3 regions of the Mesorhizobium sp. AA23 genome follow, and region 1 is predicted to be linked to each of the others. Evidence: predicted binding sites of a transcription regulator. Region 1 holds the regulator's gene; each other region holds the start of a gene.
The links. Region 1 encodes LexA, which represses DNA repair genes until DNA is damaged. Its sites were predicted from a motif close to TGTTCNNNNTGTGTTCNG; they were not measured.

Region 1 (10,371 bases):
TCCAAGGACCGGCTGGCCGAGCTGACGCGCGAGGATCCGGCCTTCAAGGGTCCAGGCGGCCAGTTCGACCGCAGGACCTTCGAATATCTGCTGAGCCAGATCGGCATGCGACCCGAGGACTATCTGAAGAACCGCTCGCAGGTGGCGGTCCGCCAACAGATCGTCGAGGCGATTTCCGACGGCCTCAAGGCGCCGCAGACCTTCCTGAAGGCGGTCGCGCTCTATCGCGGAGAGGACCGCACGATCGACTATCTCGTCCTGCCGAAGACACTCGTCCAGCCGATCGAGGCGCCGTCCGACAGCGCGCTGAAAACCTATTTCGAAGCCAACAAGAAGAACTACGCCGCGCCGGAATACCGCAAATTCTCCTATATCCGGCTTGAGCCGCAGGACATCATGGACCCGACGGCGGTCACCGATCAGCAGGTCGCTGACGACTACAACAAGAACAAGGCGCGCTATACGACGCCCGAAATGCGCACCATCGAACAGCTGGTGTTCAAGACGCCGGACGCGGCCAAGGCGGCATTTGACTCCCTGAAGGCCGGCGCCACCTTCGACAAGATCGTCACCGCAGAGGGCAAGACGCAGGCCGACACCGTGCTCGGCACGCTGGCAAAGGACAAGATCGCCGACAAGGCGGTGGCCGACGCAGCCTTCTCGCTCAACGTCAACGAGGTCAGCCCGGTGGTTCAGGGCGCCTTCGGCCCGGTGCTCTTGCGCGTCACCGAGATCAAGCCGCAGGTGGTGAAGCCGCTTTCGGAAGTGTCCGACCAGATCCGCAAGGATCTTGCGCTCGGCGAGGCAAGCCGCGTCCTGCTCGACGTCCACGACAGCTACGAGGACACCCGCGCTTCCGGTGCCTCGCTTGCCCAGGCGGCCGACAAGCTAAAGCTCAAGGTCGTCACCATCGACGCCATCGACCGTACCGGCCAGCGGCCGGACGGCACGATCGTCAACGACCTGCCGCAATCGGCGGACCTCATCAAGGCCGTCTTCGAGGCCGAGCCGAACACCGAGAATGAAGGCCTGACCACTGCCGCCAACGGCTTCGTTTTCTATGAAGTCCAGTCGATCACGCCGGCGCGCGACCGCACGCTGGACGAGGTTCGCCAGAAGGTGGTGGCCGACTGGACCGCGGCCGAGACCGACAAGCGGCTCACCGCCAAGGCCGGGGAGTTGGAAAAGCGCCTCAAGGCCGGTGCGACGCTCGACGTGATCGCGGGCGAGCTTAAGCTCGAGAAGCAGACCAAGCGCGGCCTGAAGCGCGAAGCCGACGATGCCGATTTCGGCAAGGAGGGCGCGGCGGCCATGTTCGGCGTCGGCGAAGGCAGCACGGGCCTGATCCCCTCGCCCACCGGCGACGGTCAGATCCTGTTCAAGGTTGCCGAAGTCTTCGAACCTGCCGGTGCCGATGGCAGCTCTGTCCCGGAAGACGCGCAGAAATCTTTCAGCGCCGGCATATCCGACGACCTGCTAGATCAGCTGGTGGCGCAGCTGCAGTCGCAATATGACGTTCGTATCGATCCGGCCGCCGTTTCCCAAGCACAGACACGATGAGCGCGCTTAAGACATATATCGCCAAGGTCGCGACCGGCACCGCGCTCTCCTTCGAGGAAGCGCGCGAGGCCTTCGACATCATCATGTCGGGCGACGCGACGCCGGGGCAGATCGGTGGCTTCCTGATGGCGTTGCGCGTGCGCGGCGAAGCCGTGAGCGAGATCTCCGGCGCGGTCGCCACGATGCGCGCCAAGATGCTCCGCGTCGAAGCCCCGCGCGGCGCCATCGACATCGTCGGCACCGGCGGCGACAATTCGCACTCGGTGAACATTTCGACCGGATCGGCATTCGTCATCGCCGCCGCGGGTGTTCCGGTGGCCAAGCACGGCAATCGCGGCCTGTCCTCGCTGACCGGCGCGGCGGATGTGCTGATGGCCCTCGGCGTCAAGGTCGACATCGCACCGGAGACGATCGGCCGCTGCATCCAGGAGGCCGGCGTCGGCTTCATGTTCGCGCCAGCGCATCATCCGGCGATGAAGCATGTCGGTCCTGTCCGGGGCGAGCTCGGCACGCGCACCATCTTCAATCTGCTCGGGCCGCTGTCGAATCCAGCCGGCGTCGGCCGGCAGATGGTTGGCGTCTTCCTGCCCGAATGGATCATGCCGGTGGCTGAGACGCTGAAGGCGCTGGGTACCGATCATGCCTGGATCGTGCACGGCGACGGTTATGACGAGATCACCACCACGGGCGAGACGCAGGTCGCAGAGCTCGCCGGCGGCGAGATCCGCACCTTTACCCTCACTCCGGAAGCGGTCGGACTGAAGCGGCATAACAAAGAGGATCTGCGCGGCGGCGAAGCGGCCTACAATGCCAAGGCATTGCGCGATATGCTGGGCGGCGCTGCCGGCGCTTATCGCGACACCGTGCTGATGAATGCCGGCGCCGGGCTGGTGGTGGCCGGCAAGGCGACGACGCTCGGCGATGGCATCGAGGCAGCAGCGCAGGCCATCGACAGCGGCCGGGCGCTCGCGGTGCTCGACAAGCTCATCGAGATTTCGAACGGTTAGAATTTTGTCCGATATCCTGCGCAAGATAGAAGCCTACAAGCGCGATGAGATCGCCGCCGCAAAGCTCAGCGCGCCGCTTGCCGAGGTCAAGGCGAAGGCCAAGGATGCGGAACCCCCGCGCAGCTTCCTTGCGGCGCTTGAGGCCAAGCGGAAGGCCGGCGGCTTCGCGCTGATTGCGGAGATCAAGAAGGCCAGCCCTTCCAGGGGCTTGATTCGCGCCGACTTCGACCCGCCGGCGCTCGCCAGGGCCTATCAGCAAGGCGGTGCTGCCTGTCTTTCGGTGCTGACCGACGCACCGTCCTTCCAGGGCGCGCCCGGCTTTCTGACCGCAGCGCGCGCCGCCGTTGGCCTGCCCGCCCTGCGCAAGGATTTCCTCTTCGACCCGTATCAGGTTCATGAAGCCCGCGCCTGGGGCGCGGACGCGATCCTCATCATCATGGCGAGCGTCGACGACGCCTTGGCCAGTGAATTGGAAGTCACGGCCTTCGATCTCGGCATGGACGCGCTGGTCGAGGTGCATGACGAACAGGAGATGGAACGCGCGCTTCGCCTCTCGTCGCGGCTGATCGGCATCAACAACCGCGATTTGAGAACCTTCGAAACCAGCCTCGACGTTTCCGAGAGGCTTGCCGCCATGGTCCCGGACGACCGGCTGCTGGTCAGCGAGAGCGGCATCTTCACCCATCAGGACTGCCGCCGGCTGGAAAAGAGCAAGATCGGCACCTTCCTCGTTGGCGAAAGCCTGATGCGGCAGGCCGACGTGGCCGCCGCGACCGCCCTTCTGCTGACGGGCAAGGCGCCGGCCGAGGCCGTTTGAGGATGCCCGCGCTTACGCATCTCGGCGCCAAGGGCGAAGCCAACATGGTCGATGTCGGCGGCAAGGCCGAGACGACGCGCACGGCCATCGCCGAAGGGTATGTCACCATGCAGCCGGAAACGCTGGAGATGATCCTGGCCGGTGACGCCAAGAAAGGCGACGTGCTGGGCACGGCGCGCATCGCCGGCATCATGGCGGCCAAGAAGACGCATGAGCTCATCCCGCTTTGCCATCCCCTCCTTCTCACCAAGGTTGCCGTCGAGATCGAGCCCGACCACGCGCTCCCTGGCCTGAGGGTCAGCGCGCTTGCCAGGGTTACCGGCAAGACCGGGGTGGAAATGGAGGCGCTGACCGCGGCGTCGGTCGCCTGCCTCACCATCTACGACATGGCCAAGGCAGCGGACCGCGCCATGGCGATTTCCGGCATCAGGCTGGTCGAGAAGACCGGCGGCAAGTCGGGCGACTACAAGGCAGGTTCTTAGCATGGCTTTGCTTCCGGTCGCCGAGGCGCTCCAACGCCTGTTGGACGGCGCGACCGCGCTGCCAGGCGAAAGCGTGCCGCTGGCCGAAGCAGCCGGCCGGGTGCTGGCCGACCCGGTGGTGGCTCTGCGCACCCAGCCGCCCTTCAATGCGTCGGCGATGGACGGCTATGCCGTACGGGCCGCCGACGTAGCCTCGGCGCCGGCCCGGCTCTCCGTGATCGGCATGGCGCCCGCCGGGCGTGGCTTCACCGGCTCTGTCGGCAAGGGCGAGGCCGTGCGCATCTTCACCGGCGCGCCGCTCCCCGAAGGCGCCGATACCATCGTTATCCAGGAGAATGTCCGCGATCTCGGCGGCGGCGGCATCGAAGTGACCGAGCCGACCGTGGAGGGACGAAACGTCCGTCGCCGCGGCCTCGACTTCTGCGAGGGCGACCTGCTCCTTGAAAAAGGCCGCCAGCTCGATCCGGCGGCGCTTTCGCTGGCGGCATCGGCCAACCATCCGAGTCTCAACGTGGTGCGGCAGCCGCTGCTCGCCATCATCGCCACCGGCGATGAATTGCTGCCGCCGGGCAGCGCGCTCGGCCCCGACCAGATCATCTCGTCGAATGCCTGTGGCGTCACAGCTACGGCCCAGTCGGTCGGCGCGCGCGCGCTCGACCTCGGCATCGCCGCCGACCGCAAGGACGCGATCGCGGCCCTGGTCAAGAAGGCGGTCAAGGCCGGCGCCGACGTCATCGTCACGCTTGGCGGCGCCTCCGTCGGCGACCACGACTTGATCCATGACGTGCTGACCGGCGAAGGCATGCAGCTCGACTTCTGGAAGATCGCCATGCGTCCCGGCAAGCCGCTGATGTTTGGCCGGCTCGGCGACATTCGCTGCATCGGCCTGCCCGGCAATCCGGTCGCAAGCCTGGTCTGCTCGCAGCTGTTCCTGAAGCCGCTTCTGGCGCGGCTGGGCGGCCGGTCCTGCCGTCAGGAAATCCGCACGGCCCGGTTAGGCGTCGCAATGCACGCCAACGATCTCAGGCAGGACTATGTGCGCGCCGTGGTCCGCGAAGATGCGGGGGCGTTGATCGCAACACCGTTCGGCATCCAGGATTCCTCGATGTTGAGGATGCTCGCCGATGCCAATGGCCTGATCGTGCGCCAACCCTTCGCACCGGCGGCTGAAGCCGGCGAGGAATGCAGCGTTCTGATGTTACGCTGAACAAAACGTCAACACATTCACTAAACTTTAAACGGTTGCGGAACACAACTGGAACAGATAGTGTTTGTTCTGGGTTTGTTTTTCTGATTCTGGTTTCAGAACCCATGGGGGCCGCCATGCTGACGCGCAAACAACATGAACTGCTGATGTTCATCCATGAACGGCTCAAGGAAAGCGGCATTCCGCCGTCTTTCGATGAGATGAAGGAAGCGCTCGACCTTGCCTCGAAATCGGGCATCCACCGCCTGATCACGGCGCTGGAGGAGCGCGGTTTCATTCGCCGGCTGCCGAACCGGGCGCGTGCCCTTGAAGTGCTGCGCCTACCTGACTCGATCGCGCCCGGCCTAAATGCGGCGAAGAAATTCTCGCCGAGCGTCATCCAGGGCGGCCAAGGCAATCTCGGCCGCCAGATCAAACCCGCGGCGCCCGCCCGCACGCCGACGCCCAGCAATGACGACGACGCCGGTTCAGCCGTCTCCATCCCGGTGATGGGTCGCATTGCCGCCGGCGTGCCGATCGACGCCATCCAGCACCAGACGCATTCGATCACAGTGCCGCCGGACATGATCGCGGGCGGCGAGCACTACGCGCTCGAGGTCAAAGGCGACTCGATGATCGAGGCCGGCATCTTCGACGGCGACACGGTCATCATCCGCAACGCCAGCACTGCGAGCCCCGGGGAGATCGTCGTGGCGCTGGTCGATGACGAGGAGGCGACGCTGAAGCGCTTCCGCCGCAAGGGCGCCTCCATCGCGCTCGAGGCTGCCAATCCGGCCTATGAGACGCGCATCTTCGGTCCCGATCGCGTCAAGGTTCAGGGCAAGCTCGTCGGGCTCATCCGCCGCTACTGAGGGGCTGCGGCTTGGCTTTCGGCTTCTCGGGCTTCTTGTAAGGCGCCAACCCCCTCGCCTCACGCGAGTAGCGCCGCTGTTCGTGCCAAGGGCGGTACGGTTTTTCGACGGCGTATTGAATGGTTGCTCGCGCCGTCGCCGATTGCGGATCGAAGAAGACGGCGGCACTGCCGTCGCGCGCGAGCTGCCGCTTGGTGACAACGAGGACACGCGGATCGCGGCAGGGATTGTAGGCCGTGGCGTCGTTGATGACGATGAGGTCTGCGAAGTCGCAGGCAGGCCGGGCAGCTTCGCGTTTTTCGGCGAGCGCGACGATCGCGCCTGATGGATGCCGGCCAATGCAGAGATCGCCCGTGCAGTAAAAGGGCGATCCAGGCGGCAGGTCGACGGGATCGGCTATGTCCAGCGTGCCCTTGGCGAATGTCTCCGGCGGCACGATCGTTTCGGCCTTGAGCGCGCGTTTCCAGTTATCGGTGGTGAACTCGTTCGAGCGGGCACGATTGATGGCGAGTTCGCCGCCGCCGATCGGCATCGCCACCAGATGCGCGTCCTCCGAGATCAGCAGGTCGGGCGTGCGCACCTGCGGGATCATCATGACGGCCGCGGCAGCGAAAGGAATCGCGGCCAGCCTGAGCCACGTAGTCGCCATCGTGGCGATGACGAGCGCGATCGTCGCCAGCAGCACCGAATGGATCGAGATCAGGCCCACGGCATCGACCGGCGACCACTCCGAAATCCACGCCGAGATCGCGATCATCGCCGCCAGGCCCTTGCCCATCAAATAGAGGAAGGGCCCGTCGAAGCCGAACGGCATCATGACCGCGCTGGCGACGGCGAGAAACATCACGATCGTGACGATCGGCATGATCGCGAGATTGGCCAGCAGGCTAAGCGGCGAGACGCGCTGGAAATGCCAGATGGCAAACAGCGCCGTGGCACTTCCGGCAATGATCGACGTCATCGCGGCGCCACCTGCTCCGACTGCCAGTTTGTGCGACATGAACCGCAGGAACGAACGCTTTGCCGGCGGCGCTCTCACCTTGCCGGCGCGGTAGTCGGACCAGCCGGCATAGGCGCCGACAAGGGCGGCGGTTGCCGCGAACGACATCTGAAAGCTCGGGCCAACCACTTCATGCGGCGACACCAGGATGACGGCGATGGCCGAGATCGCCAAATTGCGCATCGTCAGCGCGGCGCGGTCGAAAAGCACGGCGATCAGCATCACGGCCAGCATGATGAAGCTTCGCTCGGCGGCGACCACCACGCCGGAGATGACGAGGTAGGCGGCGATCGACATAACCGCGATTGCCGCGGCATATTTCTTCACCGGCCGGCGTGACGAAAAATCCGGGAACAGCGCAAAGGCGCCGCGCAGCAGAAGCATGACCATGCCGGCGACCAGCGCCATGTGCAGGCCCGAAATCGAGATGATGTGATAGATGCCGGTCCGCCGCATCGCCTCGTTGATGTCCTCGGGAATGCCGGCGCGCACGCCGACGATCAGTGCGGCGGCAATCTCGCCTTCGGGTCCGCCGACGGTGCTTCTGATGTGGTCCGCAATATTTTCGCGCGCGTTCTCGATGGCTGAGGCGATGCTCGTCTGAGCGATCGGGTCGGTTGGCGGAATGAGTTTCGGGTCGCCGAGGAAAAATCCGCTGCCGCCGATGCCGGAAAAATAGCTGTCGAAGGAAAAATCATAGCTTTCGGGACGGACCGGCCCGGTCGGCGGCAGGAGCCGCGCGTAACCCGTCACCAGCGATCCGGCCTTCATGCCGGCCGGGATCCTGCGTGCCGAGAGCCTGACGCGATCCGGTGCGTAGCGCAGCTTTGGATGCGCGGTCGAGAGGAGATCGATGGTCAGCCTGACGCGGCCATTGGCCATTTCCTCGGCGATGACGACGCGGCCTGTCAGCCGCGTCTGGATTTCGGAGCCGAGCATCGGTGTAGCGGCGCGCCAGGTCTCGACCTTCGCGGCGACGAAGCCCAGCGCGCAAAACAGCGCCGCCATAAAGACCAGGTGTGTCTTCAGCCAGGGACGCGAAACCGCCGCGCATAGAGCCATCAGCGCCACCGCCGCCAGCGGTCTGTAAAGATCCGGCTCGGCGCTCAAGGAATAATAGAGTATCACGCCGGCGGCCAGGAACACCGGCACCAGGAGGAAGCCGATGCCGCGGTCGAGCTCGGTGGAGGCTGCCTCGGCCACACCCCGGCGAATCGCGGAAAACGAGGCACGGCGGAACCGCCTGCGGATCAAGTCGATCGCTGCCGGCGGAGGCGGCTTCACGACGGCGTCGCCGTCCGAAATCTCGGTGGCCGGACGCGGCACGGGAACCCAAACCGGTACTGCCTCAGCAGGCACGGTGTCGGCAAACAGCAGGCGCTCGCTCACGCCAGCCGTCGTCTTCTCGCCATCCTCCGCACCCCGGCCACGTCCAGCCATCGGGTCTGCCCCTTGCGCCCCAGACCTCCTATGCTACATGAACGCCCACCGCGCGAAAGTCCGCGCAATCATGCCCGCTTCAGAGCTTCTTCCGAGAGTTCCATGTCCGACAAGGTCGTCACCCGCTTTGCCCCCTCGCCCACCGGCTATCTGCACATCGGCGGGGCGCGCACGGCGCTGTTCAACTGGCTCTACGCCAGGCACACGGGCGGCACGATGCTGCTGCGCATCGAGGACACTGACCGCGAGCGCTCCACCGAAGCGGCGACAGCCGCTATCCTGGACGGGCTGACCTGGCTCGGCCTCTCATGGGACGGCGAGGCCGTGTCGCAGTTCGAGCGAGCGCCGCGCCACCGTGAGGTGGCAGAGGAGCTCGTACGACTGGGCAAGGCCTATTACAGCTATGAGACGCCTGCCGAGCTGGAGGCGATGCGCGAGGCGGCGCGGGCCAAGGGGCTGCCGCCGCGCTACAATGGCCAGTGGCGCGACCGCGACCCCTCCGAGGCGCCTCCCGGCGTCAAGGGCGCCATCCGCATCAAGGCGCCGACCGAAGGAGAGACCGTCGTGCACGACCGCGTACAGGGCGAGGTGCGATTCCCGAACAAGGACCTCGATGACTTCATCATCCTGCGCTCGGACGGCAACCCGACCTACATGCATGCCGTCGTCGTCGACGATCACGATATGGGCGTCACCCACATCATCCGCGGCGACGATCACCTGACCAACGCCGCGCGCCAGACCGTAATCTACAACGCCATGGGCTGGACCGTGCCGTCGATGTCGCACATCCCGCTGATCCATGGTGCCGACGGCGCCAAGCTGTCGAAGCGCCACGGCGCGCTCGGCGTCGAGGCTTATCGCGCCATGGGCTATCTGCCGGAGGCCCTGCTCAACTATCTGGCCAGGCTCGGCTGGAGCCACGGCGACGACGAGGTGATGTCGATCAAGGATATGATCTCCTGGTTCGACATCGCCGACGTCAACAAGGGCGCCGCCCGGTTCGACTTCGCCAAGCTCGAGGCGCTGAACGGCGTCCATATGCGCAAGATGGACGACAAGGCGCTATTTGATATTCTCGTAGCCACCCTGCCCTATCTCGAGGGTGGCCCGGCGCTTGCGGCCAAGCTCGACGACAGGCGCCAGGCACAGCTGCTTGCTGCCATGCCGGGCCTCAAGGAGCGGGCAAAGACGTTGGTCGAACTCGTCGATGGAGCCGGCTTCCTGTTCGCCGAGCGGCCCTTGCAGCTCGACGAAAGGGCTGCGGGGTTGCTTGGCAGCGACGCCCGCGCCATTTTGCGCGGTACCCATGCCGCGCTCGCCGCGATCTCCAGCGAATGGAGCGCCGCAACCGCGGAAGCCGCTATTCGCGACTTTGCGCAGGCCGGCGGCCATAAGCTCGGCGCCGTGGCCCAACCGCTGAGAGCCGCGCTCACCGGCCGCAGCACCTCGCCCGGCGTGTTCGATGTACTCGCCGTGCTCGGCCGTGAGGAGAGCCTGGCGCGGGTTGCGGATCAAATCGATTAGGAGCGAACTGGCCCAAGAAGATTGGCATTGAAAGGTGTGTTTCGCAGTGCAACATTAGGCCTTGGCCCAATCTGGCACGCACCTCCTAAAATGCGGTGGCAAGTTCGCGCATTCCGGTGATTTCGACGTGTCGTTTGCAGGAACTGCCTTGCCGGCATGAGAAAACATAAAGGAGTTTGCAATGAGCGAAGCTGCGACAAAACTGGAATCGGGCGGCAAGGCGCGTGAGTCGACCGCAAGGCTCGAGTTCGCCGGCAAGACGCATGAATTCAAGGTGCGAAGCGGCTCGACCGGGCCCGACGTGATCGACATCGGCGCGCTGTACAGCACCACCGGGGCCTTCACCTACGATCCCGGTTTTACCTCGACGGCAAGCTGCGAGTCGGCGATCACCTTCATCGACGGCGACGCCGGCATCCTGCTGCATCGCGGCTACCCGATCGACCAGCTCGCCGAGCACGGCGACTTCCTCGAGGTCTG
Region 2 (10,371 bases), on a different contig from region 1:
GCAAAGGCTTGTCGGAGACGCACAGCAGCGTGCCGTAGGGCACGCGGAAGCGGAAGCCGTTGGCGGCGATCGTCGCCGATTCCATGTCGAGCGCGATGGCGCGCGACTGCGAAAGGCGCTGCACCGGTCCGCGCTGGTCACGCAGTTCCCAGTTGCGGTTGTCGATGGTGGCGACGGTGCCGGTGCGCATAATGCGCTTGAGATCGTAGCCGGAAAGTCCCGTTACCTCGGCGACCGCTTCCTGCAGCGCCACCTGGATCTCGGCCAGCGGCGGGATCGGCACCCAGACCGGCAGGTCGTCGTCGAGCACATGATCCTCGCGCACATAAGCATGGGCCAGCACATAGTCGCCCAGTGCCTGCGTATTGCGCAGGCCGGCGCAGTGGCCGAGCATCACCCAGGCATGTGGCCGAAGCACCGCGATATGGTCGGTGATGGTCTTGGCATTGGACGGGCCGACGCCGATATTGACCATGGTGATGCCGCCATGGCCCGACTTCTTCAGGTGGTAGGCCGGCATTTGCGGCAGGCGCTGTGGCGGGGTGCCTTCGCTCGCCGCGCCGGCCCCGGCCTTAGTCACGAGGTTGCCCGGCTCGACGAATTCGCTGTAACCGCCGCCGCCGCTCTCCATCAGCTCGCGGGCCCGCGCCACGAACTCGTCGATGTAAAACTGGTAATTGGTGAACAGCACGAAATTCTGGAAATGCTGCGGGCTGGTCGCCGTGTAGTGCGTCATGCGGTGCAGCGAATAGTCGATGCGCTGGGCCGTGAACGGCGCCAGCGGCCTCGGCTCGCCGAACGCCACCTCGAAAGTGCCGTTGGCGATCTGGTCGTCCGTGCCGTCGAGATCCGGCACGTCGAACAGGTCGCGGATCGGCCGCCTGATCCGCTCGGCAGCCGTGCCATCGACATAGGTGCCCTCCAGGAAGGCGAAATGCAGCGGGATCGGCGTCGTCGATTCCGACACCGTGACCTGGACGCCGTGATTGCGCATGATGAGCCGAAGCTGCTCGACGAGATAGTTCTCGAACAGCTTTGGCTGGGTGATGGTGGTGGCAAAATGCCCGGGCGTCGGCATATGGCCGTAGGCCTGGCGCGAGTCGATCTGCGTGAACGAGGTGGTGGTGACGCCGATCTGCGGATAGAAGGCCCGGTAGCGCCTGCTCTCGTCGCCGCCGGCGGCGAGCTTGGCGAAGGAATCGCGCAGGAATTTGGTGTTGCGGTCGTAGAGCGCCTCCAGCGCCGCGACCGCCTTCTTGGCGTCGTCAAAACTCTGCCTGCCGAAAGGCTCCGGCATGACGACCGATTCGATGGCTTGGGGGTAGATTCGCTTTTCCATGGCCCAATATAGGGATTTGGAAGAGCGCTTGGGAGGGGGAGGCGGGCGCGAAGCCCGCCTTGCGGAGTATTTTTCTCTGGCCGTGTCAGCCACGCTGCAGGCTGACCAGCAGCACGAAGCCGATGCCTGCCTTCTTCGGCGTTGGCGCCTCGATGACCGAACCGGCGTCGGCGCGCATCATCGGCACCGCCAGCACAGGAGCGGCAAGCACCATCAGGATGAGCATCGCCCGCGGCAGGAGCCGAAGAGCTTTGAGGGTGGAGGCAGCGATGCGGTTCATGGTGGTCGTTCCGGTTTCGAGTATTGGTCGTTTCAGCGGCCGAAATGGTTCATGCAGTCCAGCCGGCAGGTATCGGCCATTCGCGGTGAGCGCGCCGGACGGCCGGCTTCGGCCACGAGGATGGCGAAGAACATGCCGAACAGGCTCATCAGCAGGCAGACGATGGTGAAGCGGCGGACAAGCATTGGTCTCTCCTTCAATGGCGAGGAGAATGCCCGAACGCCTCTGAACCGGTTCTGAGACCGATATTCATCTGCCGTTCAAATTGGCTGATGGGGTCATGACCGGCCGAAGGCCTGCGAAGTGCCTTGTCCAGCGTTGCGCTCAGAAACGGCGCTCAAAAAGAAAACGGGGCGCCGGGCCCCGTTTTTGTATCGTCATCCGTTCGACTGTCAGAGCTTGTGCCAGGTCTGGGTCTTGCAGATCAGTCCGCCCAGAACGCAGCCGCTCATCTTTAGCGAGGTGCCGGAAAGCGTCGCCTTGCCGGAATAGGTCTTGTCGGTTTCGGGGTCCGTTATGGTGCCGGTGTACTTGTTGTCGCCGGCCGCCTTGAAGGAGCCGATCGTCTTGCCGGCATATTTGCCGGACTTGAGCGTGATGGAAAACGCCCCGCCGCCGGCGATCGCCGCCGTCGATCCGGCCTGCGTCTTCCAAGCGCCCTCGATCGGGTCGGCCGACGCGGCGCCTGCCATCATCAAGGTGGCCGCCAGGGCCAGGCTGACTTTTCGAAACATGCTTGTCCTCCCTTTAGGGTTCCGGCGGGCCTCGTCCCGCCTCTCTGTCCCTTACGCAAACGTAAAGCTAATCCAGCCATCGCCAAAACGAAAGCCGTGCCGCGACGGAAGCTTGTAAGGATTTCGGCCGCGTCGGTCGCTGGAAATGAACGGATGGCGAAAAAGGCTTCGGTTTCCGTGGTTAGCGAAGTCTTGATTCCCGCGCCTCAAATTTTCGACGAATTTGGCGCAGATCGGCTGAATTGCTGGATTCCTATGCTTAACGGTTCTTCGCGTTTACCTCTTGTTTTAGCTTTGTTTTCTTCAAATTAAGCAAGCCATTTAACGACGGATTCAAGGCGAGCCGTCATCCTCGAAAGCATCGAAAGAGCGGCCCGCCCAGGGGAATTCCAGGGACAGAAGGAGGCAGCTCTCGGGAGCAGACAGGGGATTGAAATGGCACGCTTTGAAATGCTTGAAGCCGGCTTCGGCGCCATGGGGGCAACTGCCCAGGCCGACATTCTTTTCGAACTGGGCATGATGTATGCGACCGGCCGCGATTGCGAGACCGACGTCATTGCCGCCCACAAATGGTTCAACATCGCCGCGATCAAGGGATCGCTCCGCGCCGCCGAGCTGCGCTCGGAATTGTCGGCATCGATGTCGAAGGCCGAGATCGCCAAGGCGCTGCGCGAAGCGCGCGAATGGATGACGATGCACTGATTTTGCGGGGTAAGGGCCGGAGCTCTTAAGGGACAAGGCCGCAAAAGGCCGGTTAACCAGACCAAGAACGCGGCAGGTCAACGAACTCAAGCCGTGCGACAACACAGGGAAGCGAGCGGGTTCAGGTGCGCGGGGCGCCGGGAAGCTCGACTGCAAAAGCCGCGACCGGCCGGGACAAGGCCGGCGCGGCTTTTGCATTTGCGCAGTCTCCGGCTGTATGGGAACGGCGGCTTGGCCCAAGAACTCCCCGTCGGAATGAACCAAATCCCGATACATTGTGCTCTCGACAGTTCCGGCGAAGGGTGAAATTGTCCCGGCTCTCTGGAAGAAGCGTGGCCGGAACGGCCGCGCGCAAGTGGAGGAGTTCTATTGTCATGAAAAGATTGGGTATTTTGAGCGCGGCCGCATTGGGCCTGACGATGAGCGCATCGGTTGCCTTCGCCGACGACATCACGATTTCGGTGGTCGGCCCGATGACCGGGCAGCTCGCCAACATCGGCGACCAGTTCAAGCAGGGCGCGCAGGCCGCGGCGGATGCCATCAATGCCGCCGGAGGTGTCAACGGCAACAAGATCAAGATCGACATCCAGGACGACCAATGCGATCCGAAGCAGGCCGTGTCGGTCGCCAACCGTATCGTTGCCAACGGCGTCAAGTTCGTCGACGGCCATGCCTGCTCGGGCTCGAGCATTCCCGCTTCCGCCGTCTACGCCGAAGCCGGCACCCTGATGATGAGCCCGGCCTCGTCGAATCCGGAACTGACCGACGCCGCGGCCAAGGCCGGCTGGCCGACGATCATGCGCCTCTACACGCGTGACGATGCGCAGGGCGCTTTCATCGGTCCATGGATCGCCAAGAAATATGCCGGCAAGAACGTCGTCGTCCTGCACGACAAGAGCGCCTACGGTCAGGGCGTTGCCGATGCTGTCAAGGCGACCATGAATGCCGGCGGCCTCAAGGAGGTCGACTATGAAGGCATCAATGCCGGCGAGAAGGACTATTCGGCTTTGGTCACCAAGCTGAAAGAGCTCAAGGCCGACGTCGTCTATTTCGGCGGCTACCATCCGGAGGCCGGCTTGATCCTGCGCCAGGCAGCGGAGCAGAACGTCAAGTTCCAGCTGATCATGCCGGACTCGATCGCCTCGCCGGAATTCTGGCAGATCGCCGGCCCGGCCGGTGAAGGCACAATGTTCGTCTTCCCCTCGGATCCGCAGTCGAAGCCGGAAGCGAAGGAGGCCGTGGCCAAGATCAAGCAAGGCGGCTTCACACCGGAAGGTTTCACGCTGTTCTCCTATGCAGTGATCCAGGCGGTGGCCGAAGGCGTCAAGCGCGCCGGCACCGACGACCCGGCCAAGGTCGCCGAGGCGCTGAAGGACGGCAAGCCGATCAGCACCGTGGTCGGCGACGTGATCTTCGACGAGAAGGGCGACCTGAAGAACGCCAGCTACGACATCAACCAGTGGCACGACGGCAAATACGCGCCGATCAAGCCGTAATTCGTTCTGCAGATCGATTGGAAATGGCCGGGATTTGTCCCGGCCGTTTTCGTATGTGCCTTGGCACTGATTTGGAGGCCAGTTCGGCGCTCTACGGCGCCCCCCTGGAGTTCTGCCGCCCCAGCCAGTTTGTCCCGTTGCCGATCCAAGGCGACCGGCAGCTCAGCCCCGTGCGTCCTCGAACCGCACCAGCACCGTGCCGTCGCTCACTTGCGCGCCTTCGGCCGCGATCTCGGCAATCACCCCATCATGGGGTGCGGCGATCGTGTGCTCCATCTTCATCGCTTCGAGGATTAGGAGCGGCTGGCCCTTGATAACGGTATCGCCCGCTGCCGCGCGCACCAGCTTGACCAATCCCGGCATCGGCGCGCGCAGGCTGTCCGACGCGGCCGCGGCCTCATCCGCCTTGGCCAGCGGATCCGGCACCGTGAATGTATATCCGACCGCTCCTACGAACACCGTGACATGGCCCGGCCAGCGCGCGCTGCGCGGCATGCTCCTGAGGTCGTGCGCGTTGATCGCGTCATGCGGCGCCTCCAGCGCCACCTGGAAGCGGCCGTCAGGCCGCGCCGATACCCGGGCCAGGATGTTCTCCTCGCCGTAACGCAACCGGGTGCGGCGCGCCAGCGTATGGAAATGCGCATAGCCGGCGAGCGAGGACCACGGATCGGCGGCCGGACCCGCCGTGCTTGCGTCGGTCGCTGCCAGCGCCGCCGCGGCGATCGCTTCATCGCTTGGCGGGGGAACAGCGACGAGAGCATCCTGATGCCGGCCGATCAGGCCGGTGTCGATATCGCCCGCCGCGAAATCGGCGTCGGCGGCGAGTGCTGCAAGGAAGGCGGTGTTGACCGTCGAGCCGGCAACTTCGGTTCGGGCCAGCGCCTTGCGCAGCGCGCCAAGCGCGGTGGTTCTGTCCCTAGCGTGCACCACCAGCTTGGCGATCATCGGATCGTAGAAGGGCGAGATCGCATCGCCGGCCCGCACGCCGGTCTCGATGCGCATGGCGGCATCCTCCGGCGGCGTGTCGGGGAATTTGAGATGATAAAGCGTGCCCGTCGCCGGCAGGAATCCCTTGGCCGCGTCCTCGGCGTAGATGCGCGCCTCGAAAGCATGTCCGGCAAGGGCGATCTCGTTCTGCGCCTTCGGCAGTTTTTCGCCGGCGGCGACACGAAGCTGCCATTCGACCAGATCGACGCCGGTGACCATCTCGGTGACGGGATGCTCGACCTGCAGCCGTGTGTTCATCTCCATGAACCAGAAGCGGTCGGCTTTGAGGGCCTCGGAAGCATCGACGATGAATTCGATCGTGCCGGCGCCCGAATAGCTGATTGCCTTGGCGGCCTTCACCGCCGCTTCCGTCATCGCCTTGCGCAGCGCCGGCGTCATGCCGGGGGCGGGCGCCTCCTCGATCACCTTCTGGTGGCGGCGCTGCGCCGAGCAGTCGCGCTCGAAAAGATGCACGACATTGCCGAAATTGTCGCCGAACACCTGGACTTCGATGTGTCGCGGCTTGTCGACATATTTTTCGACCAGAACGCGGTCGTCGCCGAAGGCAGCCTTGGCCTCGCGCCGCGCTCCGGACAGCGCCTCGGAGAAGTCGTCCGGATGGTCGACGCGCCGCATGCCCTTGCCGCCGCCGCCGGCGCGCGCCTTGATCAGCACCGGGTAGCCGATCTCGCGCGCTTTTGTGGCAAGCAGCACAATCTCCTGCGCTTCGCCGTGATAGCCGGGCACCACCGGAACGCCGGCCTTTTCCATCAACCGCTTGGCGGCATCCTTCAGCCCCATGGCGCGGATCGAGGCGGCGGACGGGCCGATGAAGATGAGGCCCGCCGCCGTCACCTGGTCGACGAAGTCGGGGTTCTCCGACAGGAAGCCGTAGCCGGGGTGGATTGCCTCGGCGCCTGTGGCAAGCGCCGCGGCAATGATCCTGTCGCCGCGCAGATAGCTGTCACCGACCGGCGAGGGGCCGATATGCACCGCCTCGTCGGCCATCTCGACATTCAGCGCTCGCACGTCGGCATCCGAATAGACGGCGACTGTTCGCACGCCGAGCTTGCGCGCGGTGCGGATGACGCGGCAAGCGATCTCGCCGCGATTGGCGATCAGGATCTTGCCGAACATGGATCATCCCGAGTTTGCGACGGGCAGCGCCAATTCGGCAGGCGCGGGCCTACTTCGATGCGGCGATCTCGCAGGCGCCGCCCGTAGTCACCTTGTAGTGCGCGCGCGTGGCCAGGCAGGATTTCATCGCCAGCTCTTCCGCAACCTTTTGGGACGGCGCATTCAGGTGTCCACCACAGATGATGTAAGACGACATGATCCGGGCATAAGGCGTGGTCGCGTAGGCTGAATGGCCGCTCGCCGCCAGATAGGCCTTGTATGCCCTGTTGCACGGATCCTTGGGATTGCGTGGGATGTAGGGTGGAAAGCGCTTGTCCCCCTCGCTTCCAGCCAGCGACCCGGCGACGACAGCGCCGCACGAGGCGCATATAAGCATTCCTGCAAGTATCGACGCGGATGCTTTCCGCAGATATTCTCGTATCATTTTTACCCCATCCCCATGAGACAATGCAGGATGAGCAATATCGAATATTTGCCGGCGTCGCTAGATGGTCACTCAAGAATCTCGATCTCGTGAACGGGTGGAACGTCTTTGTCATAAAGTTCAGGCTCCCCCAATCGCAGCAACGGCTGAGCTGTATAGTCTGGCAGTCAGATCGTCGAAGCAGCAGAAAGTTACCGTCTCGGGGATGGCGTTTTCGCCTAGAAAAACAGCAACCGTGCCGACGGCTACTTCGGTAGCCTGATCTTTCGGATAGCCGTAGATGCCGGTCGAGATCGCCGGAAATGCTATCGTTCGACAGTCTTTACCGGTGGCAATCTCCAGCGAGCGCCGATAGCAGGAGGCGAGCAACTCCGCCTCGCTCTCGCCCCCGCCGTGCCAGACCGGGCCGACAGTGTGAATGACATAGCGCGCCGGCAGCCGGTAGCCTTTCGTCAGTTTGGCATCCCCGGTCCTGCAGCCGTTCAGCGTGCGGCATTCGGCGACCAGCTCCGGCCCGGCGGCGCGGTGGATAGCGCCGTCGACACCACCGCCGCCGAGCAGCGAGGAATTGGCGGCATTGACGATGGCATCGACCTTAAGCCTGGTGATGTCGCCGGTATGCACGCGGATCCTATCGCTGACGCCGCTCATCGTCACATCCTGAACACGCCGAACTTCGTTTCCTCGACCCCGGTATTGAGCGCCGCCGAGAGGCTGAGCGCCAGCACCTCGCGCGTCCTGGCCGGATCGATGATGCCGTCGTCCCAAAGCCTTGCCGAAGAATAGAGCGGGTGACCCTCATGCTCGTATTTCATCAGGATCGGCTTCCTGAATTTCGCTTCCTCTTCGGCGCTCCACTCACCGCCCTTGCGCTCGATGCCCTCGCGCTTGACCATGGCGAGCACCGTCGCCGCCTGCTCGCCGCCCATCACCGAAATGCGCGCATTCGGCCACATCCACAGGAAGCGGGGCGAATAGGCGCGGCCGCACATGCCGTAATTGCCGGCGCCGAACGAACCGCCGATGATCACCGTAAGCTTCGGCACGCGTGCCGTGGCGACCGCCGTGACCAGCTTGGCGCCGTCCTTGGCGATGCCGCCGGCCTCATACTTTCGCCCGACCATGAAGCCGGTGATGTTCTGCAGGAAGATCAGCGGAATGCCGCGCTGGCAGCAGAGCTCGATGAAATGCGCGCCCTTCAGCGCGCTTTCCGAGAACAGCACCCCATTGTTGCCGAGGATGCCGACCGGCATGCCGTGCAGATGCGCAAAACCGGTGACCAAGGTGGTGCCGTAATTCTGCTTGAACTCGTCGAACTCGGAACCGTCGACCAGACGCGCGATCACCTCGCGAACGTCATAGGGCTGGCGCAAATCAGTCGGCACGATGCCGTAGAGTTCATGCGGATCGTGAAGCGGTGATACTGGTTTCTGTAAGTTCAGGCTTACGGCCTTGTTCCGATTCAGGTTCTTGACGATGCGTCGGCAAATGGCCAGCGCGTGCTCGTCATCCATGGCATAGTGGTCGGCGACGCCGGAAAGCCTGGTGTGGACCTCGGCGCCGCCGAGCTCCTCGGCGCTGACGTCCTCGCCGGTGGCAGCCTTCACCAGCGGCGGGCCGCCAAGAAAAATGGTCGCCTGGTTGCGCACCATGATCGTTTCGTCCGACATCGCCGGCACATAGGCCCCGCCCGCCGTGCAGGAGCCCATGACGCAAGCGATCTGCGGGATGCCGGCTGCCGACATGTTGGCCTGGTTGTAGAAGATGCGGCCGAAATGCTCACGGTCGGGGAAGACCTCGTCCTGGTTGGGCAGGTTGGCGCCGCCGCTGTCGACCAGGTAGACGCAAGGCAGCTTGTTCTGCAGCGCGATCTCCTGGGCGCGCAGATGCTTCTTCACCGTCACCGGATAATAGGTGCCGCCTTTCACCGTCGCGTCGTTGACGACGACCATCACCTCCCGGCCTTCGACACGGCCGATGCCGGTGATGATGCCGGCCGACGGAATATCCTCGCCATACATCGACCATGCCGCGAACTGGCCGACCTCGAGAAAAGGCGAGCCGGTGTCGAGCAGTTGCGCCAATCTTTCGCGCGGCAGCAGCTTGCCGCGGCTTTGGTGGCGCTCGCGCGCCTCGTCCGAGCCGCCGCGCTCGATGCCCGCCGCCTTCTCGGCGATATCGTCGACCAGCGCCCGCATGCGCTCGGCATTGGCGCGGAAGCTTTCCGAGGAGGGGGAGATTTGGGTTTGGAGTGTGGCCACGTTAATCCTCACACCTCTTGATGCCGCAACGCAACCAGTGTAACAGCCCGCACCCGGATGCTGCGTGCGCAGCGCGGCATCTTTTGTACGAATGACACCTCAGGAGGCGACGATGAAAGGCATCGATATGCGTTTCACCAAATGTCTCCCCTCGGCCATGGCCTGACGCCGCCGAAGGGCGGCTTTCCACGTCCCGGATTCGAGCAAAAGGAACACGGCGCCTGCAAGCGCTGTGGGTGTCACTATGTATGTGCGGTTTGTAACGCCGCTGATCCATCCGAAGAGCCGGGTAGAGAGCGGCTTTTTCCATGCGTCCTGGTACTTGTACCGGAATGGCTGCCCGGACTGGATCCATGGCGAACTGGAGGATTAGTTCGACTGGTTCAATCGGCATTTGCCCATTCCTGGCCGGGTTGGGCGGCATTTCAAGCGCCGTGAGTCGATTTGGGGCGTCTGCTGGTTCCACCCGAACGCCAAGGAAGCCATCAGCCGTGCGCGCTATTGCGCCTGGCTGATCGAGGAGGGCGGCTTGCCTGTGCGCTCGATCACGTCCCGGCGCGAGCGTGAGGTTCTGTGGCGCGATGAGCATCAGATCGTCGCCAAGCCGACCGACGACCTGCCCAAGGCGTTCGGCCGAGGTGACGGAGGGAGACATCACACTCCCTCCGCCATGATCTCGCGGCCGATCAGCCAGCGGCGGATCTCGCTGGTGCCGGCGCCGATCTCGTAGAGCTTGGCGTCGCGCAGAAGCCGCCCGGTCGGATAATCGTTGATATAGCCGTTGCCGCCGAGCAGCTGGATGGCATCGAGCGCCATCTGCGTCGCCTTTTCGGCCGCGAAGAGCACGCAGCCGGCGGCGTCCTTGCGCGTGGTCTCGCCGCGGTCGCAGGCACCGGCCACGGCGTAGACATAGGCGCGCGCCGCGTTCATCGTCGAATACATGTCGGCAAGCTTGCCCTGCACCAGCTGAAAACTGCCGATCGGCTGGCCGAACTGCTTGCGCTCATGCAC
Region 3 (10,371 bases), on a different contig from region 1:
AGGGCTACACGGCTCACGTCCGCTACAAACTGATCCCCATGATGGTCTGGCAATTGGCGGTTCAGGCTGAAAGTCCCGCCGCTCTCGCGCGTGCCAGCAGCCGCTCCGCAAGCCGCAGGTGCGGCCGATCATACATCTTGCCGTCGATGCCGACGACGCCCGGATTTCCCGCCGCCGCGAAGGCGTCGACGATCGCCCGCGATCGTTCGACCGCTTCCGGCGAGGGCGTGAAGGCGGTGTTGATGACCGGCACCTGCGCTGGATGGATCGCCATCTTGCCGGTAAAGCCGTCGCGCTCGGCCTCTCTGCATTCGGCTTCGAAACCGGCCATGTCGCGGAAATCCGGAAAGACGGTATCGATCGCGGCGATTTCCGCCGCTCCGGCCGCCAGGATGGTCGTCGCGCGCGCCAGGCGGAAGACGTCGGTGTAGCGGCCGCTCTCGTCGCGCGCCGAACGCGCGCCGATTGCGGCTGACAGATCTTCTGCGCCCCAGGTAAGTCCGGCAAGCCGGCTGCTCGCTCCGGCGTAGCTCGCGGCAGCCAGCAGGCCGGATGCGGTTTCGGTGATGATCGGCAGGATCTTTATGCCGCCATCCGGCAAGCCGCTTTCGGCCTCGTGCACCCGAAGCTTGGCCGCGAGCTGCTGGACATCCTGTCCGCTGTTCGACTTCGGCAGCATGATGCCGTCGGGTTTCACCGGGACGAGCGCCGCAAGATCATCGTCGGTCAGGCCGGTCGACAGATCGTTGACGCGTACGTAGATGGCGGAGCTGGTCTGCCGTCGGTGGCCGGCGATGAGGTTCGCCGCGACTTTGCGGGCGGCCGCCTTGTTGCCGGCGGGGACCGAATCCTCAAGGTCGACGATGACCACGTCGGCGCCGGCGCCAAAGCCCTTTTCCAGCTTGCGCTCGGAATCGCCCGGCACGAAGAGCAGCGAGCGCATCAGGACGCCTTCTTCATCATCATCGCCTGCCTCGTGCATTTGGCGACAAGAACATCGTTCTGATTATAGGCGCGGTGCTCGAATTCGACGATGCCGCGATCGGGCTTCGACCTGGACTCGCGCACCGAAACGACCGTCGTCTCGACGCGAATGGTGTCGCCGTGGAAAACCGGGTGCGGGAAGACGGTCTCCTTCATGCCGAGATTGGCGACAGTGGTGCCGACGGTGATATCGTTCACCGAGATGCCGATCATCAGGCCGAGCGTGAACAGCGAATTGACCAAGGGCTTGCCCCATTCGCTCTTCGCGGCGAAGTCGAAGTCGATGTGGAGCGGCTGCGGGTTCAGCGTCATCACCGAGAACAGCATGTTGTCGCTTTCGGTGACGGTCTTGCGCAGCGTGTGCCGGAAGACGCGGCCGACGACGAACTCCTCCAGATAAAGCCCGGCCATGGTCGATCTCCTCCGCTATTCCTGTTTGATAAGCGTTGGTTGCAAAGCCATCAAGCCGGTTAAGAAACATGGTGAACCGTTCGTAAACCATTTCCAGCTTACCGTTCCCAACGGGGCCGAAACGTTTCGGCAAGGGCGTAGCTGATCGGCATGGTTGTTTCGCATTTTCTAAAGTGGATCGATAAGGCAAGGGTTTCCGAGCGCGCCGCCGCCGCGAGCGCGCTGGCCCGCGCCTACATCAATTCCGACCTGCCGTTCGAGGATCGCTGCGCCGCCGAGGCGGCGCTCACGCTGCTGCTCGACGACGTTTCCGCCAAGGTCCGGCAGGCGCTCGCCGAAGCGCTGTCGATGAGCCATCACGCCCCGCCGCAGGTGATCGCAGCACTCGCTTCCGACCAGCCGGAAGTGGCGGCGCTGGTGCTGGCGCGTTCGCCTTTGCTTACCGATGCCGATCTCATCGACCGCGTCGCCTGCGGCCAGAAGGCCACCCAAAAGCTGATAGCCAACCGTCCCGTCGTCTCGATGTCGCTGGCGGCAGCCATCGCCGAGATCGGCGAGCCGGAAGCCTGCGCCACGCTGATCGCCAACAGCGGCGCCGATATTGCATCGCTGAGTTTCCGCCGGATGGCCGAACGGCACGGCCACCTGCCGCTGGTGCGCGAGGCGCTGATCGCCGACGCGCGGCTTCCCGCGGACTGCCGGCACATGCTTCTGGTCAAGCTCGGCGAGACGCTGAAGGGATCGCCGCTGGTACTGGCACTGATGGGAGCGGCACGGGCAGACCGCGTGATGCGCGACGCCTGCGTGAAGGCTTCGGTGACGCTGATCGAGGGCACCCGCGCCGAGGAGCACGCCGCGCTGATCGAGCATCTCAGACTGCGCGGCGATCTCACCGCGAGCTTCATCATCCGCACCGTCGCGCATGGCAAGGTCGACTTCTTCGGCTCGGCCCTGGTGGCGCTTGCCCAACAATCCGAGCAGCGGGTGAGGGCGTTGCTGGCCGGCGGGCACGACGTTGCGCTGCAGGCGCTGTTCCGCAGCGCAGGCCTCGCCGCCGCCACGCACGGCATCATCCTGCGCGCGCTGAAGATCTGGCGCGAGGTCGCCAACGGCAAGCGTGTCGCCGGCGTGCAGGAGGTGAGCTGGCTGATGCTGAAGGAACTCGGCGGGCAATCGGCCGAGGGCGATCTCGCCGGACTGGTGAAGTCGATCCATCTCGACGCGCTGCGCGAGAACGCGCGCGGGCATGCGCTGGCAATTGCCGCCGCCTAGCGCACGTCGGTGCCAGGTGTGGCCGGCCTGGCGGCTTCCTGCTCGATGCTCACGTATCCCGGCCCGGCCCGTCTAAGGGTGCCCCTTCGCGAAAAAAATCCGGATAATCCTGCATCGCGGCAGCGATGATGCGCAGTGAGGCCGCGACCTGAAGCATTTCCGGCCGGTCGCTGCGACCGGCGATGCTCGCCGCATATTCCCGCGCCACGGCGATGGTCGAGGTCTGCGGCTCGCCATGCCTCCTGAACAGCAATTCCCGCGCCAGGCCGCGCAGGAAGTTGCCGATCGACTCGACCGTCTCGCGTGGCACGGTGGAGTTCAGTTGCGCCTGGCGCAGCCGGAGCACTTCGAGGCCGACGGTCACGGCGGCAATGCTGCCGCCAAGAATAGGGTCGCCTTTCCTCCCGGTCTGCTGCAGTTGCGGCATCAACTGGTTGATCCGGTCATAGGCCAGGCTTTCGAAGGCCGAACGCCTGGGGACGCGCTCATGCAGGCAAAGGCGCGCCAGGTCCTCGCGCATCGCCTTCGAGATGCGCTCAACAGTGGCCCAGGGATTGGCCGGCAGAACGACGATGAAGACGCCGATGGCGATCAGGATGCCGACCAGGATCGATGCCGATCCGGCGAAGAACGGGCCGGGATCATAGGTCATCATCTGGTGCGGGCTGAGGAAAGCCAAGAAATTGATGGCGAAGGCGGTGGCCACGCCGACATGCCGCGGATTGGCCATGCCGAGCGCTGCCGGCACCAGGATCGGCACGACAAAGAGGGTGAACCAGCCGAAGCCGGGCAGCGCCGGCATTGCGATCTGGCCGAGGAAAGCGAAAGGCAAAGCGAGGAGCGTTCCGGTGAAGAAGCCCCAGGCCGACTGAACCGGATCGGGACGCGCCGCGAACAGGCTGGAGACGACGGCGACGAGAATGACGGTGCCCGCCGCCTCCGACCATTTGGTGGTCAGCCAGAAGGCGGCCACCAGAAGCGTGGCGAGCGCGGCGCGCACCGCATTGCGCCAGGCCGCATGATAGTCGCGGTGCACGACCAGGGCCGGTTGCTGCCGCTCACGAGACGTTCGGGAAACCGGCGAGCGAAGCGCATCCAAGCCGCGCATCACCTGCTTCAGCGCCTCCGCGAAATCGGCGGCAAGGGTGAGGCGGGTGATGGTGCCGACCTTGTCTTCACCGGGATCGGTGGCCACCGGCGCCGTTTCTCTTGCCCTGATCGCGATTGCCTCGAGCCGGGCCACCCATGGGCCGGTGTCGTCCAACGCGTCGCGCGTCGTAGCGAGTTCCCCGACGATTGCCTTCATCTCGCTGCGAACAGGGATGAGCGTCGCATTCTCCGGCGCGGCATGGGTATGCAGCGCGCGGGCCGCCGAGAGCGCCCACAGGAGCTGTCCGATCGTGCGCCGGACCGGATGGGCGCGGGTCGCGAAGCTCGGCGCTTCGAGGCGCGCATAGGTGCGCATTTCGGCAAGTGTCTGGGCATCGGTGATCAGCTTGCGCTGGAGAGCGGCAAGACCGGCCGGATCGCCGTCGGAAAAGGCGCCTGAGGCGTAGTCGGCGAGATCGAGAATGCTGCGTTTCAGCCTGGAGATGATGGCGTCCGCCGCGAGCTTCGGCAGGATCAGCCGGCTGGTGACGCCGGCGCAGACGATGCCGAGCACAATTTCCGCGCAGCGCGCGACAGCGAGATCGACGACGAGATGCGCCTGCCCGAATGCCGGCAGGCTGATGATCATCGCTGTATAGCCGGCAAGGGCGGCGCCATAGGCTTCCGGATTGCGCAGCAGCGAGGAAACGAGGGTGCTGACGCCGATCCATAGTGCCAGCACCGTCACCAAGAGCCAGGGATTGGTGCCGAACAGCGATGTGATGCCGATCGCCGCCAGGCCGCCGGCCAGCGTACCGAGCAGGCGGTAGAAGCCTTTCGCCAGCACCATGCCGGCGACCGGCTGCGCGACGATGAACACGGTCATCATCGCCCACTGCGGATGATCGAGCTTTAAGGCGTAAGCGGCAAGCAGCGCGATCAGCCCGGCAGAAACCGTTCGCAGCGCGAAGATCCAGTCCGAACGCGTCGGCTGGGTCAACTCACTTAACGGTGTCCCGACTAGATCCTTCAGCCGCGTCCAGGTCACATGCAAGTCTCCGTGCCGGAGCCTGTTATGGACCAGTCCGCGTTCAGATATCCAGCACGTCGGCCTCGGCGAATTCGGCACGTTCCTGGATGAAGCGGAAGCGGGCCTCGGGCTTGGTGCCCATCAGCGCGTCGACGGCGTCCTTGGTCGCCTGCTCGGCATCGATCACGTCGACCCTGAGAAGCGTGCGCTTCCTCGGGTCCATCGTGGTTTCCTTGAGCTGCGAGGCCATCATCTCGCCAAGGCCCTTGAAGCGGCCGATCTCGACCTTGCCGCGCCCGGTGAATTCGGTGCGCAGCAATTCGTCCTTGTGCGCGTCGTCACGCGCATAGGCCACCTTACCGCCCTGACGGATCGAATAGAGCGGCGGCACGGCCATATAGAGGTGGCCACCGCGGATCAGGTTCGGCATCTCCTGGTAGAAGAAGGTGATCAAAAGCGAAGCGATATGCGCGCCGTCAACGTCGGCGTCGGTCATGATGATCACGCGGTCGTAGCGCAGGTCCTCGTCGCGATATTTCGAGCGGGTGCCGCAGCCGAGCGCCTGGATCAGGTCGGAAATCTGCTGGTTGGCGGCAAGCTTGTCGTTGCCGGCGCTGGCGACGTTGAGGATCTTGCCGCGCAGCGGCAGCACCGCCTGGCTGGCGCGGTCGCGCGCCTGCTTGGCCGAGCCTCCGGCCGAGTCGCCCTCGACGATGAAGATCTCGGCGCCGGCCGCGGCGTTCTGCGTGCAGTCGGCGAGCTTGCCCGGCAGGCGCAGCTTGCGTACCGCGCTCTTGCGCGAGACTTCCTTTTCCTGGCGCCGGCGCACACGCTCGTCGGCGCGCGCGATCACCCATTCGAGAAGCTTCGAGGCTTCCTGCGGGTTGTCGGCCAGCCAGTGGTCGAACGGGTCGCGGATGGCGGTTTCGACGATGCGCATCGCCTCGATGGTGGCCAGCCTGTCCTTGGTCTGGCCGACGAATTCCGGCTCTCGGATGAATACCGACAGCATGCCGGCGGCCGAGATCATGACGTCCTCGGTCGTGATGATCGAGGCGCGCTTGTTGCCGATGAGGTCGGCATAAGCGCGAAGCCCGCGCGTCAGCACGTTGCGGAAGCCCGCCTCATGCGTGCCGCCCTCGGGAGTGGGAATCGTATTGCAGTAGGAGTTGAGGAAGCCGTCGCCGCCGAACCAGGTCACCGCCCACTCCAGCGAGCCGTGGCCGCCCTGCTTGTCGCTTTTGCCCGCGAAGACTTCGCGCGTGACCTGGAATTCGTCGCCGAGGGTGGCCTTGAGGTAGTCTTTGAGGCCGCCCGGGAAATGGAACTCGGCTTTGGCCGGAGTTTGATCCTTTTCCTTGATCAGCGAGGGATCGCAGGTCCAGCGGATCTCGACGCCGCCGAACAGATAGGCCTTCGAGCGAGTCATGCGGTAGAGCCGGGCCGGCTCGAAGGCGCCCTTGCCGAAGATCTGCTCGTCGGGATGGAAGCGGGTCCTGGTGCCGCGGCGGTTGTGCACCTCGCCGAGGTGCTCCAGCCCGCTCACCGGAACGCCGCGCGAGAAGCGCTGGCGATAGAGCTGGCGCCCGCGCGCGACCTCGACCTCGAGGTGATCGGACAGCGCGTTGACGACGGATACGCCGACGCCGTGCAGACCGCCGGAGGTCTCATAGACCTTGGAGTCGAACTTGCCGCCCGAATGCAGCGTCGTCATGATGACTTCGAGCGCCGGCTTCTTGAACTTCGGATGCGGGTCGATCGGAATGCCGCGGCCATTGTCGGTGACGGTAAGAAATCCGTCCGCCGAAAGCTCGACGTCGATGAAGGTCGCGTGGCCGGCCACCGCCTCGTCCATCGAATTGTCGATCACCTCGGCGAAGAGATGATGCATCGCCTTGTCGTCGGTGCCGCCGATATACATGCCTGGGCGCCGCCGCACCGGCTCCAGCCCCTCCAGAACCTCGATGTCGGCGGCGCTGTAGCTCTCGCTGCCGTCGCGGGCGGCGGCCGAGCGCTTCGCGGCCTGCACCAGCGGATCGGCCGGCCGCGAGGGCGCGCGTACTTGCTGGGGCTGCTTTTCCGGGTTGCCGAAAAGATCGCTGGTGTCGTCCATGCTAGCCATTAAGTCCGGTACTGCGAATCACTCCTCGATACTGCCACGCTTTTGGCGGGCGAACGAGTTCCTGTTCCGTTCAGGGATCAAACTGTCTCTTATTCCAAAACCATTCGATAACCAAGCCGCCGGAAATAGGGCGGGCTCCACCCCTTCGGATTCCTGATTCTTTAACATTAACGCCTAGCGTGAGCCTCAACGGCAAAAGACCACGGGGCGTCAGGGGTTTCGTTGTGAAGGGCAGGGCCATAACCATGATCGGCATCGCAGCCGTTTTCGGCGCGATCTCGATCTTTGCCGCGGACTTCTGGGTCAAAAGCCAGGCGAGGGCCCAGTCCGAGCAGAAGACGGCATCGATCGTGGTGCCGCACGAGCCCAAAGTCGAGTTCAAGACCATCGTCGTGGCGAATGCGCCGCTGCGCTACGGCATGCAGCTCGACCGGTCGCAACTCACCGAAATTCCGTGGCCGCAGGATTCTCTGCCGCAAGGCGCCTTCCCGACCGTCGACAAGCTGCTGGCCGAAGGCAGCCGCGTCGTGCTGTCGCCGATCGAGGTCAACGAGCCGGTGCTGCTCGCCAAGCTGTCGGGACCGAATGGCCGCGCCACACTTTCCAACATGCTGTCGCGGGGCATGCGGGCAGTCACCATCCGCACCGACGAGATCGCCGGCGTCGGCGGCTTCATCACGCCGGGCGACCGGGTCGACGTCGTGCTGACGCGCGATGCCGGCGAAATCCAGGAAGTGTCCAAGAACGCGCAAGGGGCAGCCGGCTCGACGGTCACGTCCGAAATCGTCGTGTCCGACGCCAAGGTGCTTTCGGTCGGGCAGGGCGCGGACGAGCGCAAGACCGAGCCGCAGGTCGCCAATTCCGTGACCCTCGAGGTCACCAACGAAGGGGCGCAGAAGGTAGCGCTCGCCCGCACCGTCGGCTCCTTGTCGCTGTCTTTGCGGTCCGCCGCCGATGCCAGCGCCAGCGGCAACGGGCTTACCACCATCTCTTCCTTCGGCGGTTCGGTTGCCGCGAGCGCCGAGGCAAGCGCCGCCTCGCTGGTCAAGGCGGTGGCGAAGGAGCCGGAGGAGCCAAAATTCAAGACGGTGATCGTGTCCCGTGGCACGAAGGTGGAGGAATACAAGGTTCCATCCAAGCCCGCCGACGGAGACGTCGTTCCTTCCAAGGAACAAGAACAATAGCCGGTGGGGACCGGCCGGGAACGGGACAATGCCTGTGTTGAACAAAGAACGGACGACGAGAGGGCGGCGCCTTCTGCGTGCTATGGTGGCGGGCGCCTTTCTGGCAGCCGCCGGAATGCTGGCCTTTGGAGCGCCGGCCCAGGCAAACAACGACGTCGTATACGTCTCGGCGACCAAGAACGCCTCGATCAAAGTCGCCAAGGGCAAGCCCAAGACGATCATGACGAACGCGGCCTTCTATCAGATCGTCATCGGCGATCCGGAGATCGCCAACGTCAATCCGCTGACCGACAAGTCCTTCTATGTGCTGGGCAACAATCTCGGCACCACCGGCATCGCGCTGTTCGATCAGAACAAGCAGCTCGTCGGCACCATCGACATCGAGGTGACGCTGGACACCGACCAACTGGCCAACACCATCCGCGCCAGCGTGCCGGATGCCAAGATCAAGGTCGGTTCGGCCAACGGCCGCGTGGTGCTTTCGGGCGAGGCGGAAGACGCGGTCGCGGCCGACAAGGCGAGCAAGATCGCGTCGCGCTTCTCCGGCAATGAGGAAGTGATCAACTCGGTCAACATCTCGTCCTCGCAGCAGGTTCAGCTCAATGTCCGTTTCGTCGAGATCAACCGGCAGGCGGGACAGGATCTCGGCGCCAAATACGGGGCCAACTTTGCCTTCGGCGTCGGCGGTCGCGACGTCATCATCGACCCGGGCACGGTACCGACCGCCGGGACCGGCGAGATCATCGGCCGGTTGCTTTCCAACGGGGTTTCGATCGACATCGCCATCAAGGCGCTGGAAGAGCGCGGTCTCGCCCGGCGGCTGGCCGAGCCCAACCTGATCGCCCGCTCGGGCCAGACCGCGAGCTTCCTTGCCGGCGGCGAGTTCCCGATCCCGGTGTCCGAGGACAACGGCAAGATCAGCGTCAGCTATAAGAAATACGGCGTCGGTCTTGATTTCACGCCGACCGTGCTCAAGGGTGGACTGGTCAGCCTCGATATCGCGCCCGAAGTTTCGTCGATCGATCCCTCCGCGTCGATCGAAGTCAGCAGCGGCATTTCCATTCCTGCCTTCATCGTGCGTCGCGCCAAGACGTCGGTCGACTTGAAAAACGGCCAGAGCTTCATGATCGCGGGCCTTCTGCAGTCGCAGAACGACATCACCACCTCGCGCCTGCCGGGGCTCGGCAAGCTGCCGGTTCTCGGTCCGCTGTTCTCCTCGAAATCCTATCAGCGGCGCGAGACCGATCTGGTGATCATCGTCACGCCCTACCTGGTCAAACCGGTTGACCCGTCGAAGAAGATGGTCGAGCCCACCGACGGAACGCGGCCGCCAAGCAATGCCGACTACTTCCTGAACAACACCGAGGAAGTCGACGCTTCCGCTCCCAAGCGCCCCTTGGCACTGGCCGACGGCAGCGGGGCCCGTCCGGTGACGGCGACCACGTCAGGCCATTTCCTCGATCTGCCGAAGGACTGAAGCCATGCGTCTGGCTCCTTGCATCGCTCTGCTGCTCGCCGGCGCGCTCTCCGGCTGCACCAGCGACGACTATGTGCGCACCGAAGGCGTGTCTCCGGCCGCCGGCAACGCCCAGGCGTCCAACACAGCCATGCAGATGGTCGACCCCTGGCAGTACGGCGTCCAGAACACCAGGCTCCTGGTGCCGGCTCCGAGCACGAGCTCCACGGCCAATGCCGCGGGCGCGAAGGCCGGCGCGGCGCCGGCTTCAACGACATCGGTATCAACGACAGCAGACTGATGGGCTGACGACCATGGCATCGGGCACCAAGACCAAGAAGATCCTGCTCGTTTCGACCGATCGGGCGTTTTCGCAGGATACGCGGACGGCTTTCGCTACATCCGAGGTCATCGAGCTTTTGACGGTCGAGAAAAGCGTCAACGAACTGCGCGGCGAGGTCCAGGAGACCGATTTCGGCGCCGTCATTGTCGACATGGACGCGGCCAAGCTCGAAGAGATCGAGTCGCTGCAGCGCATCATGCGCCGAATCGAAGGCCGCGTCCCGGTGGTCGTCGTCACGCAGGAATTCAATGCGGCGGCGGTGCGCATCCTGGTGCAGCTCCAAGTCGCCGACTTCCTGGTAAAGCCGATCACCACCGCCGATCTGGTGCGTTCCGTCATTCGCGCGCTTCAAGGGCCGGGGCGGGAGGAAAACACTGAATCGCAAATCTACACCTTCATGCCGGCCGCCGGCGGTGTCGGCACCACCACGCTTGCCCTGCAGACCGCCTTCCAGCTGCACCATTCGGTGACGCGCGGCGC

Region 2: A9K66_RS05910 (sel1 repeat family protein) is a predicted target of LexA. The motif match lies at 2,638-2,655, and genes of this name have one in related genera.
Region 3: parE (DNA topoisomerase IV subunit B) is a predicted target of LexA. The motif match lies at 6,965-6,982, and genes of this name have one in related genera.

The regions. Positions count from the first base shown of each region.
Region 1 covers NZ_LYTP01000002.1:114,666-125,036, reverse strand. Annotated here, with positions in the region: gene A9K66_RS04055 (peptidyl-prolyl cis-trans isomerase) at 1-1,560, shown strand, start outside; gene trpD (anthranilate phosphoribosyltransferase) at 1,557-2,567, shown strand; gene trpC (indole-3-glycerol phosphate synthase TrpC) at 2,569-3,384, shown strand; gene moaC (cyclic pyranopterin monophosphate synthase MoaC) at 3,387-3,866, shown strand; gene glp (gephyrin-like molybdotransferase Glp) at 3,868-5,073, shown strand; gene lexA (transcriptional repressor LexA) at 5,190-5,924, shown strand; gene A9K66_RS04025 (ComEC/Rec2 family competence protein) at 5,908-8,364, opposite strand; gene gltX (glutamate--tRNA ligase) at 8,467-9,891, shown strand; gene gltA (citrate synthase) at 10,073-10,371, shown strand, end outside.
Region 2 covers NZ_LYTP01000004.1:90,076-100,446, forward strand. Annotated here, with positions in the region: gene A9K66_RS05895 (AMP nucleosidase) at 1-1,297, opposite strand, end outside; gene A9K66_RS05900 (hypothetical protein) at 1,425-1,619, opposite strand; gene A9K66_RS30675 (hypothetical protein) at 1,652-1,804, opposite strand; gene A9K66_RS05905 (DUF2147 domain-containing protein) at 2,012-2,353, opposite strand; gene A9K66_RS05910 (sel1 repeat family protein) at 2,789-3,055, shown strand; gene A9K66_RS05915 (ABC transporter substrate-binding protein) at 3,430-4,551, shown strand; gene A9K66_RS05920 (acetyl/propionyl/methylcrotonyl-CoA carboxylase subunit alpha) at 4,714-6,675, opposite strand; gene A9K66_RS05925 (hypothetical protein) at 6,725-7,099, opposite strand; gene A9K66_RS05930 (O-acetyl-ADP-ribose deacetylase) at 7,220-7,750, opposite strand; gene A9K66_RS05935 (carboxyl transferase domain-containing protein) at 7,753-9,360, opposite strand; gene A9K66_RS05945 (isovaleryl-CoA dehydrogenase) at 10,015-10,371, opposite strand, start outside.
Region 3 covers NZ_LYTP01000029.1:20,736-31,106, forward strand. Annotated here, with positions in the region: gene A9K66_RS22700 (CoA ester lyase) at 62-943, opposite strand; gene A9K66_RS22705 (MaoC family dehydratase) at 943-1,395, opposite strand; gene A9K66_RS22710 (DUF2336 domain-containing protein) at 1,546-2,667, shown strand; gene A9K66_RS22715 (FUSC family protein) at 2,717-4,804, opposite strand; gene parE (DNA topoisomerase IV subunit B) at 4,848-6,899, opposite strand; gene cpaB (Flp pilus assembly protein CpaB) at 7,154-8,092, shown strand; gene A9K66_RS22730 (type II and III secretion system protein family protein) at 8,208-9,569, shown strand; gene A9K66_RS22735 (hypothetical protein) at 9,574-9,849, shown strand; gene A9K66_RS22740 (response regulator/pilus assembly protein) at 9,863-10,371, shown strand, end outside.